One region of the Cellulosimicrobium sp. NPDC057862 genome, then DNA from elsewhere that is predicted to be linked to it. Evidence: riboswitches for the same ligand, from Rfam matches in the RefSeq annotation. Region 1 holds a riboswitch; each other region holds the start of a gene.
What was found. A riboswitch is a leader RNA that binds a small molecule or an ion and turns the genes downstream of it on or off. The one in region 1 is predicted to bind thiamine pyrophosphate.
Positions count from the first base shown of each region.

Region 1 (3,498 bases):
CGGCGCGGAGAGCGCGCCGCGCTCCCGCACGGACGAGAGCACGCGCACCGGGGCGACGGGGCGCAGCTCCTCCCCCGTGCGGGCCACGAGGTCCACGAGGCGCAGGCCGAGGGCGCCGCAGACGGCGGCCAGCACCTCGGACGACGCCTCCTTGCGGCCGCGCTCCACCTCGGACAGGTAGGCGGTGGAGACGCGCGCGGAGGCCGCGACGTCGACGAGGGTGCGACCCTGCGCGAGCCGCGCCCGCCGGAGGATCCCGCCGATGACGTGGCGCAGCAGCGGCTCCGGCCGCCCGCCCTCCCGGGACCGGGGGCTCGCCGTCGCTCTGCTCGGCACTGCGATCGGCGCCGGGCCCGGCGCCGCGCTCGTCGCGTCCATGCGGTCACGCTACCCGCGCTCCCGCCCGGGTGCCGAGGCACCCGGGCGGGGATCTGCTGCTGGCGTAAGGCCCGACGTCGGGCGCTCACCGGCCCGGGAGGGGCGTCACCACCGCTCGAGCGACCACGCCATCTGCCAGAACCGGATCTCGTGCCGGCAGCTCAGCTCGAACGCGCGCTCCATGCGCGCGCGCTCCGCCTCCCCGGCGTCGGCGGCGAGCGCGTCGAGGCGTGCCCGGAGGTCGTCCAGGACGCCCTCGGTGCGCTCGGCGGCGTAGAACTCCCACCAGCCCGCGAGCGGGTGGTCGTCCCCGATCGCGCCGGGCGTCGTCTCCCGCTCGGCGAGCCAGAACCGCCGCGCCGACCAGATGTAGGTCCACGGGCACGGCAGGAGCGCGGCGAGCAGCACGCCGAGCGAGTCGCGGCCCGCGGCGAGCATGTGGTCGACGTACGCCTGCGCGCTCGGGGCGAGGCGGTTCGTCTGCGCCTCCTCGTACGTCACGCCGAGGAAGTCGCACATCGCGTGGTGGGCGTGCGACTCGTCGTCGAGCAGGAACCCGGCCTTCTCGTGGAAGTACGCGGCCCACTCGCGGTCGGGAGCGAGCGCCATGCCGAGCCCGTAGCTGCGCAGGTAGGCCGTGAGGTACTGGTGGTCCTGGCCCACGTAGTGCCGTACCGCGGCCGGCTCGACCGACCCGTCGCGCAGCCCGGCGAGGAACGGGTGGTCGTAGAACTCGTCGAAGAGGTGCGCGTACCGCCGGGCGAGGTCGACCGTGAAGCCGATCTCCCCCCTCCGGACGAGCGCGGTCGGGTCGTCCGTGCGGACGGGGTTCACAGTGATGGCAGCAGGCGTCGTCATGCCCACGTTCCTCCGCTCGTGCTAGCGAGATCAGGTTCGACGGGTCCGGGCGGCCGTACCGCTCGTCTCAGTCCCTCGGCCCGGTCGCCCGGGCGGGACGCCCCGCGTGGTTCGTCGCGACCCTAGCAAGGAAGCACCGCCCGTGTCGGGAGCATCCGGCGACGTGTGGGAATATAGTTGTAGCGACAACAAGTTGGAGCAGACATGACCACGAGCACCCCGGGCGCGCCGACCGACCGCCTCCTGTCCCCGTCCACGAGCATGGACGCCGTCACGCTGCGCGTCGGCGACCTCGAGCAGATGACGTCCTACTACACGGGCGCGTTCGCGCTCGCGCCCCTCGAGGAGCGCTCGCGCGGCACCGAGGTGCACCGCGTCCTCGGCCGCGGCACGACGCCCATGCTGCGCCTGGTGCACACGCCCGGCCTGCCCGCCGTCGACCGGCGCCAGGCCGGCCTGTTCCACACCGCGTTCCTGTTCGACGACGCGTCGAGCCTCGCCGCGACCGTCTACCGCGCCGCGCAGGACCGCCGGGGATCGTTCGTCGGGTCGAGCGACCACCTCGTCAGCGAGGCGTTCTACTTCACCGACCCCGAGGGCAACGGCGTCGAGCTGTACACCGACCGCCCGCGCGAGACCTGGGTGCGCGAGCGGGGCCAGATCGTCATGGCGACCGAGTTCCTGGACCCGAACGCCTACCTGCGCACGCACCTCGACCAGGAGACGTTCGACGCCGGGCCCTCGCTCGCCGGGCGCGTGGGGCACGTCCACCTCCAGGTCGGCGACATCGCGACCGCGCACGACTTCTACGTCGACGCCGTCGGGTTCGAGGCCACCGTCACCGAGTACAGCGGCGCCCTGTTCGCGTCCGCGGGCGGGTACCACCACCACGTCGCGATGAACGTCTGGAACAGCGCGGGCGCCGGCCCGCGCGCCGCGAGCCTCGGGCTCGGCGACGTGGCGATCACCGTCCCCGGCCGCGACGACCTCGACGCGCTCGTCGCCCGCCTGCGCGCCCGCGGGCTGCAGCACGCCGACGACGGTCGCTCCGTCGTCGTGCACGACCCGTGGGGCACGCGCGTCACGCTCGCCGTGCCCGGCACGACGACCGACGAGCTGCTCGCGCGATGAGCGCACCGGCCACGCTCGTCGCGGTCCGGTCCGACGCGGGGCTGACGAACCCGCCCGCGTCGGGCGCCGTCGTCGTCCTGCTGCACGGGTTCGGCTCGCACGAGCACGACCTCGCGGGCCTCGGCCCGCACCTCGGTGCGCCCTGGGTCTCGCTGCGCGCCCCGCTCGCGCTCCCGCACGGCGGGTTCGCCTGGTTCCCGATCGACACGCCCGGCGACCCCGACCCGGAGCCGGTGGCGCGCGCGACCGCGGCGGTCTGGGCGTGGGTCGACGCCAAGCTCGGTCCCGAGCGGCAGGTCGTCCCCGTCGGGTTCTCCCAGGGCGGGCTCGTGGCGACGCAGCTCCTGCGCACGCGCCCCGAGCGCGTGGCGGCGACCGTCGTCCTCGGCGGGTTCGTCCAGGCCGCGGAGCAGCCCGCCGACGCCGCGCTCGCCGCCTCCCGCCCGCCCGTCTTCTGGGGCCGCGGCGCCGACGACCGCGTCATCGCGCCGCACGCGATCGACCGCACGGCCGCGTGGCTGCCAGGCCGCTCGACGCTCGTCGAGCGCGTCTACCCCGGCCTCGCGCACGGCATCGACGCGCGCGAGCTCGCCGACGTCCGGGCCTTCCTCGACGACTCCGTGGGTCGCACAAAGGACTGAGACCGGTCCGCGCGGCCCGGACGGCGGCGCTGAGGCAGCGCTGAGCGCACGCGCCCCGGGGCGCGCGCTCGGCGTCGGGCGCGCACGATGGGAGCACCCCTGCCCAGCGCACCGAGGAGCCAGGCCGATGTTCCGCAGCCTCTTCCCGATCCTCACCGTCGCCGACCTCGACCGGTCGCTCGGCTTCTACCGCGACCTGCTGCGCGGGACGGTCGAGTACGCGTTCCCCGCGGACGGCCCGCCGGTGTACGTCAGCGTGCGCGTGGGCGGGTCGCCGCTCGGCCTGGGCCAGGGCGACCCACCCCCCGCGGACACCCGGGTCGTCCTGTGGGTGTACGTCGACGACTGCGACCGAGCTGTCGAGCACCTCGCGGCGGCCGGCGTCCCGGTGCTCGAGCCGCCGACGGACCAGCCGTGGGGCGAGCGCGTCGCACGCGTGCAGGACCCGGACGGCACGGTCGTGATCCTGGGCCAGGAGGCCGCGCCACCG
Region 1 covers NZ_JBHVMH010000034.1:4,261-7,758, forward strand. Annotated here, with positions in the region: gene ACFVN3_RS20615 (helix-turn-helix domain-containing protein) at 1-378, opposite strand, end outside; gene ACFVN3_RS20620 (TenA family protein) at 484-1,236, opposite strand; TPP riboswitch at 1,227-1,351, opposite strand; gene ACFVN3_RS20625 (VOC family protein) at 1,441-2,367, shown strand; gene ACFVN3_RS20630 (alpha/beta hydrolase) at 2,364-3,008, shown strand; gene ACFVN3_RS20635 (VOC family protein) at 3,136-3,498, shown strand, end outside.

Region 2 (3,498 bases), on a different contig from region 1:
GCAGGACCGGCGGGTCGAGCACGGTCGCCGTCGCGAGCGACAGGCGGCGCTGCTCGCCGCCCGAGAGCCGGTACGGGTTCGCGTCGGCGAGGTGAGCGAGCCCGAACGCGTCGAGCGTCCGCTCGACGCGAGCCTCCAGGTCGGCGAGGCGGGCCAGCCGTGCCGACCACGCGACCTCCTCGCGCACGGTGCGGGCGACGAGCTGGTGCTCGAGGTCCTGGAACACCATCGCGACGGGATCGTCCGTCGCGGTCACGACGACGCCCGTGGTGCGCTCGAGCCCGGCCAGGCCGCGCAGGAGCGTCGACTTGCCGCCCCCGTTGGGCCCCACGACGGCGAGCACCTCGCCCACGCGGACGTCGAGGTCGACGTCGCGCACGACGGGGTGCCCGGTCCGGCGGGCGCGCCCCGCGGTGAGGCCGCCCCGGTGGACGGCGAGCCCGCGCGCCCGGAGCGCGACCGGACGCTCCGAGCCCGGCGCAAGCCCGGCCGGGTCCCGGCCCGAGCTCGTCGGGGGTGCGGACGACGTCCGTGCGAGATCGACCAGCCACCCGTCGGTCGCCGGGGAGCCGAGCGGCCCCGGGGCACCCGCCTGCTCCAGGCGGACGGCGAGCGGCAGCCAGCACCCCAGGTCGGCGAGGTCGCGTGCGTGCTCGCGCAGGACGCGGTGCGTGGGGCCGTGCGCGACGACCCGGCCCTCGCGGCCCAGCACCAGGGTGGCGCCGGGCAGCGCGCCCAGGTCGTCCAGGCGATGCTCGACGAGCACGACGGAGCGGTGGGGGAGCCTGGCGGGCGACGCCTCGCCGTCGGGCCCGGGTGTCCGGGCGAGGCCGGCGACGAGCGCCCCGACGTCGTGCGCGGCAGCGGGGTCCAGGAGCGCGGTGGGCTCGTCGAGGACGACGAGCTCCGGGTCGGCGACGAGCGCGGCGGCGACCGCGACGCGCTGCGCCTCACCGCCCGACAGGGCGTGGGTCGGGCGGTCGCGCAGGTGCGCGGCGCCGACGGCGGCGAGCGCGGCGGTCGCACGGTCGTCCATGGTGCGGGGGTCGGCGCCGCGGTTCTCGAGCGCGAACCGCAGCTCCTCGTCCACGTGCGCCAGGCAGAGCTGGTCGCCGGGCCGCTGCTGGACCAGGCCCACGCGGGCGGCGAGCGCGGGCGGCGGCACCTCGCGCGGGTCGAGCCCGGCGACGCGCAGCCCGCCCGCGACGGTGCCCGGGAGCGTGTGCGGGACGACGCCGACGAGCGCACGCAGGAGGGTCGACTTCCCGCAGCCGGACGGGCCGAGGACGAGGAGGCTCGTCCCGGCCGGGACCGTGACGTCGACGGCGTCGAGCACCCGGGCGCCGTGGTGCCCGAGGCGCACGGTCACGGCGTCGGCTGTGACGGCGTCGGCCGTGGCGGGGTCCCGAGGGGCGGCCTCGGGTGTGTCGGGGGCGGCGCGCTCAGCCACGGCGGGCCGCGCCGATCGCGAAGGCGTCGAGGGCGCCGGTGCGCGCGAGCGCGTCGCCCAGGAGGCGGGCTGCGAGGCCGCACAGGACGACGCACGACACGACCTGGACACCCAGCCGGAGCATCGCGTAGTCCTGCCCGAGCCAGCCGAAGCGCACGGCGTTGAACGCGAACGTGACGAGCGCGGCGCTCACGCCGGACGCGACGAACACCCACCAGCCGAACCGGCGGTAGCGCGTGAGCGCGAACGGCAGCTCGGCGCCGAGGCCCTGGACCAGGCCCACGACGAGCAGGAGCGGCCCTGCGGGGGAGGCGAGGAAGACGACCTCGACGAGCGCGGCGAGGGTCTCGGCCAGGATGCCGACCCCCGGCTTGCGCACGACGTACGTGGCCAGCGGGCCGACGACGATCCACGCGCCCGCGAGGACGTTCGCGGCGAGGTCCGCGAGCGGGCCCATCGCGAGCTGCAAGGGGGCCCAGAGCTGCACGAACGCCCAGTACACGAACCCGAAGACGACGCCGAGCACGGCGATCAGCACCGTCTCGTGCAGGGTCAGGCCCCGCCGGCGCGCGGCAGGCGGGGGCGTCGCGGGGAGCACGTGGCCTGCGGTCCCGGTGGTCGGGTCGTCGGTCGTCCCGACGACAGCGCCAGGGGCGGCGCCCGGGGTCGTCTGCTGCGGGGTGGTGCGGGGCTCGGCCATGCGGTTCCCTCCGTCGGGCCCCCGGGGCGAGGGGTGCACGACGGCGCGTCACCGCCTCGGCCCGCGCGCACGGCCGGGCGCGGGGCGCGCGGGCACGAGCGCGCAGGGGACGGTGACGTCGGCCCTGCTCCCTTCGCTGGTACGAACCAGATCAGGTTCCACGGGTCTGCAGGGGGGACGGGTGTCCGGCCTGCACTCTCAGCGCTCGTGCGCTCCCCGGGGGCGTTCGGGCCCGACCCTAGGGCCTTCGTGCGCTCTCGACAATCCCGGCGTCTCAGCCCGCGGGACGGCGTGGCAGGGCGTGAGAGCGTGGCGGCATGACGAGGGACAACGACCCCGCCGCGGTCGCGGAGCTGGACCGTCTCGACGAGGCGGTCCGGTCCGCGCCCGCCGGAGACACGACGGCGCAGATCGCGCTGTGGCGGCAGACGACGCGGCTCGACACCTGGTTCTTCATCGCGCGGGGACCCGAGGACCGGCCCCGTCCGTACGCCGTGGGCGCGGCACAGGGGCCGATGGTCTGCCTCTACAGCAGCGCCGACCGGGCGCGGGAGGCCGCGGTCGCGCTGGGCGTCGTCGGCGAGGGCGCAGCGGTACCGCTGCTCGCGGTGCCGGTGCCGGACGCGATCGACTACGTCGCGTCGTTCGGCGCGGCCGGCGTCGTGGGCGTGACGCTCGACCACCCGCGGATCGGCCACCACGTCCCGCTCGCGAACCTGGGCCTGCTCATGGCGTGGGCTGCGGAGGACGCGCCGTGACGGCGCCGTGACAGCACGGAGCGGGTAGCGGACAGGCCGGTGCGGCCCCGTGTGAGGCGGTGGACCTCGCGGGGAACGCGCCACGTCCGAGCGACCTTGACACGCAATCGAACACCTGTTCGAATGCTCTCGTGCGGTGGGACGGACAGGCGATCGGCGCGGACGACGGAGCGCTCCCGGGGTTGGAGCGCGTCGGCCTCGTGCGCAGCGTGCGCACGCCGGAGTTCGCCGGCATCACCTTCCACGAGGTGACCGCCAAGAGCGCGTTGTCCAAGGTGCCGGCCATGTCGCGCATGCCGTTCCGCTGGACGGTCAACCCGTACCGGGGGTGCAGCCACGCGTGCTCCTACTGCCTGGCTCCCACCACGCCGGTGCTCCTGGCTGACGGCACCCAGCGCCCGATCGGCGAGCTGCGCGTCGGCGACGAGATCATGGGGACCGCGCCGCACGGCGCCTACCGGCGGTACGTGCGTACGCGTGTGCTCGACCGCTGGACCACCCGCAAGCGCGCCTACCGCGTGACGCTCGCCGACGGCACACGGCTCGTCGCGAGCGGCGACCACCGGTTCCTCACGGAACGCGGCTGGCGC
Region 2 covers NZ_JBHVMH010000006.1:52,246-55,743, reverse strand. Annotated here, with positions in the region: gene ACFVN3_RS09940 (ABC transporter ATP-binding protein) at 1-1,369, opposite strand, end outside; gene ACFVN3_RS09935 (ECF transporter S component) at 1,443-2,150, opposite strand; TPP riboswitch at 2,260-2,379, opposite strand; gene ACFVN3_RS09930 (hypothetical protein) at 2,468-2,908, shown strand; gene ACFVN3_RS09925 (Rv2578c family radical SAM protein) at 2,968-3,498, shown strand, end outside.
Region 2: it holds a riboswitch for thiamine pyrophosphate, as region 1 does, so the genes downstream of both, ACFVN3_RS09935 (ECF transporter S component) here and ACFVN3_RS20620 (TenA family protein) in region 1, are expected to answer to the same signal.

Region 3 (3,498 bases), on a different contig from region 1:
GCGGTGCCGGACGCGACGAGCGCGTCCTCGAGCGTGAGCAGGTTCGCCGCCCCGCCGGTCCCCATGACGAGGCGCGACCCGATGGTCGTCCCGGCGACGACGAGCGGGTCGTCGCCCTCCGTCGGTCGGTTCGCGGTCGCGGGGGAGCTGTCGGTCGTGGTCACGGGTCCTCCTCAGCCGCCCTGGACGGCGGTCACGATCTCGATGCGGTCGCCGGGCGCGACGACGGTCGTCGCCCAGGAGCCGCGCGGCACGACGGCGTCGTCCACGGCGACGGCGACGCCCTGCGGCGTCCCGTCGGCGACGTACGCCGGGACGAGCGCCGCGACGAGCTGCTCGAGGTGCACGGGCGCGTCGAGCGGGTACGGCTCGCCGTTGACGAGCGCGGTCGGAGGGTGTGGGGTCACGGGTCACCTCGGTGTCGTCGTGGCGAAGGCGGCCGACCGGCCGGCGTCGAACCCGGGGTTGTTCCCCGGATCTGACGCGAACCCGGGGACAACCCTGGGTTCGGCGAAGCGGTCGGTGCGGGTCGGGGAGAGGGCGGCGGCGGCGTCGGCGGGGAGCGCGGTGCCGGTGAGGCCGGCGACCACCGCGTCGGCGGTGAGCGGTGCGAGCAGGATGCCGTTGCGCCCGTGCCCGGTTGCGAGGTGCAGCCCGGGGACGGCGGTCGGACCGACGAGCGGCAGGTTGTCCGGGGTCGCGGGGCGCGCCCGGGGCGTGACGTCGACGAGCGCGGCCTCGTCGATCCCCGGCAGCAGGGCGCGCGCGTCGCGCAGCAGGGCGAAGACGCCGCCGGCGGTCGCGCGGCGGTCGTCGGGGTTCTCCTCGGTGGTCGCCCCGACGACCACCTCGCGGTGCCCCGTGCAGCCGTGACCCTGCCCGTCCGGGACGGGGTCGCGCGGCACGACGTACACCGGCCGCCCCTGCACGACCCCGCGCACCACGTGCTCGAGCGCGAGGTCCGGCCCGGCGTCGAGGCGCAGGGTCTGCCCCTTGACCGGCCGCGTGGGCACGACGACGCCCGGCACCTCGGCGAGCAGCGCGCCCGACTCCCAGCCCGCCGCGACGACGACCGCACCCGCCGCGTGGAGCCGGCCCGCGTCGTCGTGCACGCCCACGACGCGCCCGGCCGGGTCGAGCGCGAGCCGCGTCGCCGATGCCCGCACGACGACGGCGCGCACCTCGGGACCCCTGTTCGCCCCCGCGAGTGTCCCCGGCCCGGAGCCCGCACCGGTGCCGCCGAGCGCGCCGAGCAGCGCGGCGTGCGTCGCGCGCGGGTCGACCGCGTGGTCGGCCGGGGCCCAGGCGGCGCCCGCGACCCGCGGACCGAGGTAGGGCTCGCGCCGGCGCGCGTCGGCGACGGTGAGCTCGTGCGACGCGAGGCCGTGCGCCGCGTGGAGGGCGAGGACGCGCCGGAGCAGCGCGAGGTCGTCGGCGTCGTACGCGAGGGTGAGGGTGCCCGCGGTGCGCAGCCCGACGTCGGCCTCCGTCGCGGCACGCAGGTCGGCGGCGAACGCGGGCCACGCCGCGGCGGCCGCGAGGTGCAGTCGCAGCGCGTCGTCCTCGCCGAAGTCGGCCTCGGTGACCGGGGCGAGCATCCCGGCGGCGGCGTGCGTCGCGCCGTCGCCCGGCGTCGGGTCGAGCACCGTGACGGTCAGCCCGGCGCGCGCCGCGCGCCACGCGACGGCGAGCCCCACGATCCCGCCGCCCACGACGACGACGTCACGCGCGCCGTCGGGCACGACAGGACCGGCTCCCGGCGGGCGGGACCCCGGACGGACAGGGGTGTGCATGCGCGCTCCCTTCGCTGGCATGACCCAGATCAGGTTCGACGGTCGGCTCCGACGCCCTCTCAGCCCCGTGCGGGGCTCCCGTGCTGTCGGCCACAGTACCGCCTGCTCCGGGCACGCCGCGGCTAGGCTCCGGCAGGTGAGCCCCGAGACCTTCGCCACCCCCGCCGCTCCCGCGCCTGCGGCTCCGGACGTCGCGCGCGCCCGCCTCGCCGACGCGCGCCTCTACCTGTGTACCGACGCGCGCGAGGAGCGCGGCGACCTCGAGGACTTCCTGCGGGCGGCGCTCGCGGGCGGGGTCGACGTGGTCCAGCTCCGCGACAAGACGCTCGACGTGGCGCGCGAGCTCGAGCTCCAGGAGATCGTCGCGCGGGTCGCGACGGAGCACGGTGCGCTGTGGGCGGTCAACGACCGGGCGGATGTCGCACGACTGACCGCCGCGCCCGTGGTGCACATGGGCCAGGGCGACCTGCCCGTCCCCGCGGTGCGCTCCCTGCTCGGCGCGGCACCGGTGGTCGGCCGGTCCACGCACTCGGCCGACCAGGCGGCCGCCGCCGAGGCCGACCCGGACGTCGACTACTTCTGCGTCGGGCCGCTGTGGGCGACGCCGACCAAGCCGGGGCGTGCCGCCGTCGGGCTCGACCTGCTGCGCGCGGTCGCCGCGACGCGGCCCAGCACCCCGTGGTTCGCGATCGGCGGGATCGACGCGGAGCGGCTGGACGCCGTCCTCGACGCCGGGGCGACCCGCGTCGTCGTCGTGCGGGCGATCACGCAGGCGCCGGACCCGGAAGCCGCGGCCCGGTCGCTGCGCGGGCGGGTCGCCGAGCGAGCCGCTGAGCGTGCCACCGAGCGCACCGACGCCTGAGACGCGGGACGGGACCGCGCCGGGCGGCGACTATCCTGGACCGGTGACGTCACCCGCCACCGCTCCCGAAACCCCCACCACCGCCGAGGTCGCCGCGACCCCGCGGCCCGTGCTCGTCGTCGACTTCGGCGCCCAGTACGCGCAGCTCATCGCGCGCCGCGTGCGCGAGGCCAAGGTCTACTCCGAGATCGTGCCGCACACCTTCACGGTCGAGCAGATGCTCGCCAAGGACCCGGTGGCGATCATCCTCTCCGGCGGGCCGTCGTCGGTGTACGCGACCGGCGCCCCGTTCGTCGACCCGGCCCTGTTCGCGGCCGGCGTGCCCGTCATGGGCATCTGCTACGGCTTCCAGGCCATGGCCAAGGCGCTGGGTGGCGAGGTCGCCCAGACGGGCCTGCGCGAGTACGGCGGCACCGAGGTCGAGGTGTGCGCCGCGGGCGTGCTGCTCGACGGGACCCCCGAGAACCAGACCACGTGGATGAGCCACGGCGACGCGGTGCACCGTGCGCCCGAGGGCTTCGAGGTCCTCGCGACATCGGCCGGCTCACCCGTCGCCGCGTTCGAGGACACCACGCGCCGCCTCTACGGCGTGCAGTGGCACCCCGAGGTCAAGCACTCCGCGCACGGCCAGACCGTGCTGGAGCACTTCCTGTACGACGGCGCCGGGCTCGCCCCGGACTGGACGCCCGGCAACGTCATCGCGGACCAGGTCGCGGCGATCCGCGCCCAGGTCGGCGACGCGCGCGTCATCTGCGCGCTCTCCGGCGGCGTCGACTCCGCGGTCGCGGCGGCGCTCGTCCAGCGCGCGGTGGGCGACCAGCTCACGTGCGTGCACGTCGACCA
Region 3 covers NZ_JBHVMH010000017.1:30,590-34,087, reverse strand. Annotated here, with positions in the region: gene ACFVN3_RS17305 (thiazole synthase) at 1-65, opposite strand, end outside; gene thiS (sulfur carrier protein ThiS) at 174-407, opposite strand; gene thiO (glycine oxidase ThiO) at 411-1,793, opposite strand; TPP riboswitch at 1,798-1,877, opposite strand; gene thiE (thiamine phosphate synthase) at 1,930-2,655, shown strand; gene guaA (glutamine-hydrolyzing GMP synthase) at 2,699-3,498, shown strand, end outside.
Region 3: it holds a riboswitch for thiamine pyrophosphate, as region 1 does, so the genes downstream of both, thiO (glycine oxidase ThiO) here and ACFVN3_RS20620 (TenA family protein) in region 1, are expected to answer to the same signal.

Region 4 (3,498 bases), on a different contig from region 1:
GCACGTACGCGTCGGCCTGGATCGACGACGCGACGATGCCGTCGAACGTCGACGCGAGCATCGCGCGCAGCGCGAACGTGCCGGTGACGAACGCGACGCCGATCGTCACCGCGAGCACCGACAGGACGAGCTGGGCGCCGTGCGCGCGCACGCCGCGCAGCGCGATCCGGCCCATCATCGGACGGCCGCCGGTGCGTGCGCAGGTTCGGCGGCGTGCGCGCCCGCGGGCGCCACCGGCGTGAGGGCGCCGAGCGTGTCGAGGACGGCCTGCGTCGTCGGGTCGCGCAGCTCGGTGACGAGGCGACCGTCGGCGAGGAACAGGACGCGGTGCGCGTACGACGCCGCCGTGGGGTCGTGCGTGACCATCGCGACCGACTGGCCGAGGTCGTCCACCGAGGCGCGCAGGAAGCCGAGCACCTCCGCGGCGGCGCGCGAGTCGAGGTTGCCCGTCGGCTCGTCCGCGAACACGACCGCCGGCCGGGACACGAGCGCCCGCGCGCACGCCACGCGTTGCTGCTGCCCGCCCGAGAGCTCCGCCGGGCGGTGCCCGAGCCGCGGGCGCAGCCCCACGGCGTCGACCACGCGGTCGAACCACTCGCGGTCCACCGGCCGGCGCGCGATGGCCAGCGGGAGCACGATGTTCTCCTCCGCGGTGAGCGTCGGGACGAGGTTGAACGACTGGAAGACGAACCCGATGCGTGTGCGTCGGAGCCGCGTCAGGCGCCGCTCGCTCATCGCCGACACCGTCTCGCCGTCCACGACGACGGTGCCCGCCGTGGGGGAGTCGAGTCCGGCGAGGCAGTGCATGAGGGTCGACTTTCCCGACCCGGACGGGCCCATGATCGCGGTCAGCCGCCCCCGCTCGAGGTCGACGTCGACGCCGTCGAGCGCGCGGACCGTCGCCTCGCCGCGCCCGTAGGTCTTCTCGAGGCCCCGTGCGGTCGCGATCACGGGATGCTCCGGCGTGGTTCCGGAGACTCCTGCGGCTCCCGTGGCGTGCTCCGCGGACGCGGCGACGGTCGTCGTCGTACGCGTCGTCCCAGGTCTGCTGCTCATCGGTCCTTCACCCTCCTGCGTCGTCGGCCGGGGACCCCGGTCCGGTCGTCACGACCCTCCCGCGGGCGCGCGCCCGCGGGCATCGGGGACCGGCCCGGACCCTTCCCTGGTCGCCGCCGGGCCGCTCTCAGGGTTCTCTCAGGGGGATTCCCGAGGGGCGGCCCGGTGTAGGCTCGACGTGAACGACAGGGGAGCTCCTGGAGGAGCTGAGAGTGCGGACCACCGCAGACCCTCGAACCTGATCCGGTTAGCACCGGTGGAGGAAGTCGGGATCTCGATCACCTGCTCGTGCGGTCGCCCGCGCTCGCCGGAGCACGGGTCGCACGGGTCGGTGGACCCCTCCTGAACGTCCTGGGAGGACACATGCAGCGCACGACCGCCCGCACCCGCCGGGCCCGGTCCCTCGCCACCGGCGCGGGGACGACCCTTGCCCTCCTCGCGCTCGCCGCGTGCAGCGGCGGCGACGACGGCGCGGGAGGCGACGACGCGTCGTCGGGCACGGGTGGGACCGTCACCCTCGTGACCCACGACTCCTTCGCCGTGAGCGACGAGGTGCTCGCCGCGTTCGAGGAGGAGAGCGGGCTCACCGTCGAGCAGGTCGCGCCCGGCGACGGCGGCGCGCTCGTCAACCAGCTCATCCTCACGAAGGACTCACCGCTCGGCGACGTCGTGTTCGGGATCGACAACACGTTCGCGTCGCGCGCGATCGACGAGGGCGTGCTCGACCCGTACACGCCGGACGGCCTCTCCGACTCCGCGGCGCAGTACGCGGTGGGCGACGGAGGTGAGCTCACTCCGGTCGACCTCGGCGACGTGTGCGTCAACGTCGACCACACGTGGTTCGCCGACGCGGGGATCCCCGAGCCCGTGACGCTCGAGGACCTCGCGAAGCCCGAGTACGAGGACCTGCTCGTCGTGACGAACCCTGCGACGTCGTCGCCCGGGCTCGCATTCCTCCTCGCGACCGTCGGCGCGTTCGGCGAGGACGGGTGGGAGGACTACTGGGCCGACCTCCGCGCCAACGGCGTCAAGGTCGTGGACGGGTGGTCGGACGCGTACTACGTCGACTTCTCCGGCTCCGAGGGCGCCGGGCCGCGCCCGCTCGTGCTGTCGTACTCGACGTCGCCCGCGTTCACGCTCACCGAGGACGGCTCCGCGTCCACGACCGGCGCGCTGCTCGACACGTGCTTCCGCCAGGTCGAGTACGCGGGCGTGCTCGCGAACGCGAAGAACCCCGAGGGCGCGCAGCAGCTCGTCGACTTCCTCGTGAGCGAGGCGTTCCAGTCGGACGTGCCCGGCCAGATGTACATGTACCCCGCCGACGACGCCGTCGCGCTGCCCGACGGCTGGGCCGAGTTCGCGCCGCTCGCCGACGAGCCCTTCGAGGTCGCGCCCGCCGACGTCTCGGCGCACCGCGACGAGTGGATCAAGGCATGGACGGCGACGGTCGTCGACTGACGCCCGGTCCACGAGCGACCACGGCTCTACCTCGCGAGGTAGAGCTGTGGTCGCGCGAGGTAGAGCCGTGGTGAGGGGCCGGGCGGTCCGGCGGGGTGGCGTCGGGCGCGCGGTGCTGTGGGGTCTGGCGGCGGCGGTGCCGCTGGTGTTTCTCGGGGTGTTCTTCGCGTGGCCGGTCCTCACGCTCGTGGCGCGCGGGTTCGTCGGGGACGACGGCGGCCTCGACCTGTCGGGGTTCGCGGAGGTGTTCTCCCAGCCGCGGACGTGGCGCATCCTCGGGCTGACGCTGTGGCAGGCGGTGCTCGGCACGGTGTTCTCCGTGCTGCTCGGCGTGCCCGGCGCGTACGTGCTGTACCGGTGCCGGTTCCCGGGGCGACGGGTCGTGCGCGCGCTCGTCACCGTGCCGTTCGTGCTCCCGACCGTCGTCGTCGGCGTCGCGTTCCGGTCGCTGCTCGTGCAGGGCGGCCCGCTCGGGTTCCTGGGGCTCGACGAGACGTTCGCGGCGATCGTCGTCGCGCTCGTGTTCTTCAACTACTCCGTGGTGGTGCGCACGGTCGGCGGGCTGTGGGAGCACCTCGACCCGCGCGCCGAGCAGGCCGCCCGGGCGCTCGGCGCGACGCCGTGGCGCGCGTTCCGCACCGTGACGCTCCCGGCGCTGACGCCGGCCATCGCGAGCGCCGCGTCGATCGTCTTCCTCTTCTGCGCGACGGCGTTCGGCGTCGTGCTCGTCCTCGGCGGCATCCGCTACGGGACGATCGAGACGGAGATCTGGATCCAGACCACGCAGTTCCTCGACCTGCGCACCGCCGCCGTGCTGTCGGTCGTGCAGCTCGTGGTGGTCGCGGCGGCGCTCACCGTCGCGAACCGCACGCGGGCCCGGCGCGAGCGCGCCCTGAACCTGTCGTCCTCGGCGTCGTCCGCGCACCCGCTGCGCCTGTGGCGCGACGGCCGTCCGACGGGCGACCTCGGGCCTGCCGCGCTCAC
Region 4 covers NZ_JBHVMH010000001.1:83,499-86,996, reverse strand. Annotated here, with positions in the region: gene ACFVN3_RS00355 (ABC transporter permease) at 1-175, opposite strand, end outside; gene ACFVN3_RS00350 (ABC transporter ATP-binding protein) at 175-1,056, opposite strand; TPP riboswitch at 1,234-1,338, shown strand; gene ACFVN3_RS00345 (thiamine ABC transporter substrate binding subunit) at 1,420-2,514, shown strand; gene ACFVN3_RS00340 (ABC transporter permease) at 2,582-3,498, shown strand, end outside.
Region 4: it holds a riboswitch for thiamine pyrophosphate, as region 1 does, so the genes downstream of both, ACFVN3_RS00345 (thiamine ABC transporter substrate binding subunit) here and ACFVN3_RS20620 (TenA family protein) in region 1, are expected to answer to the same signal.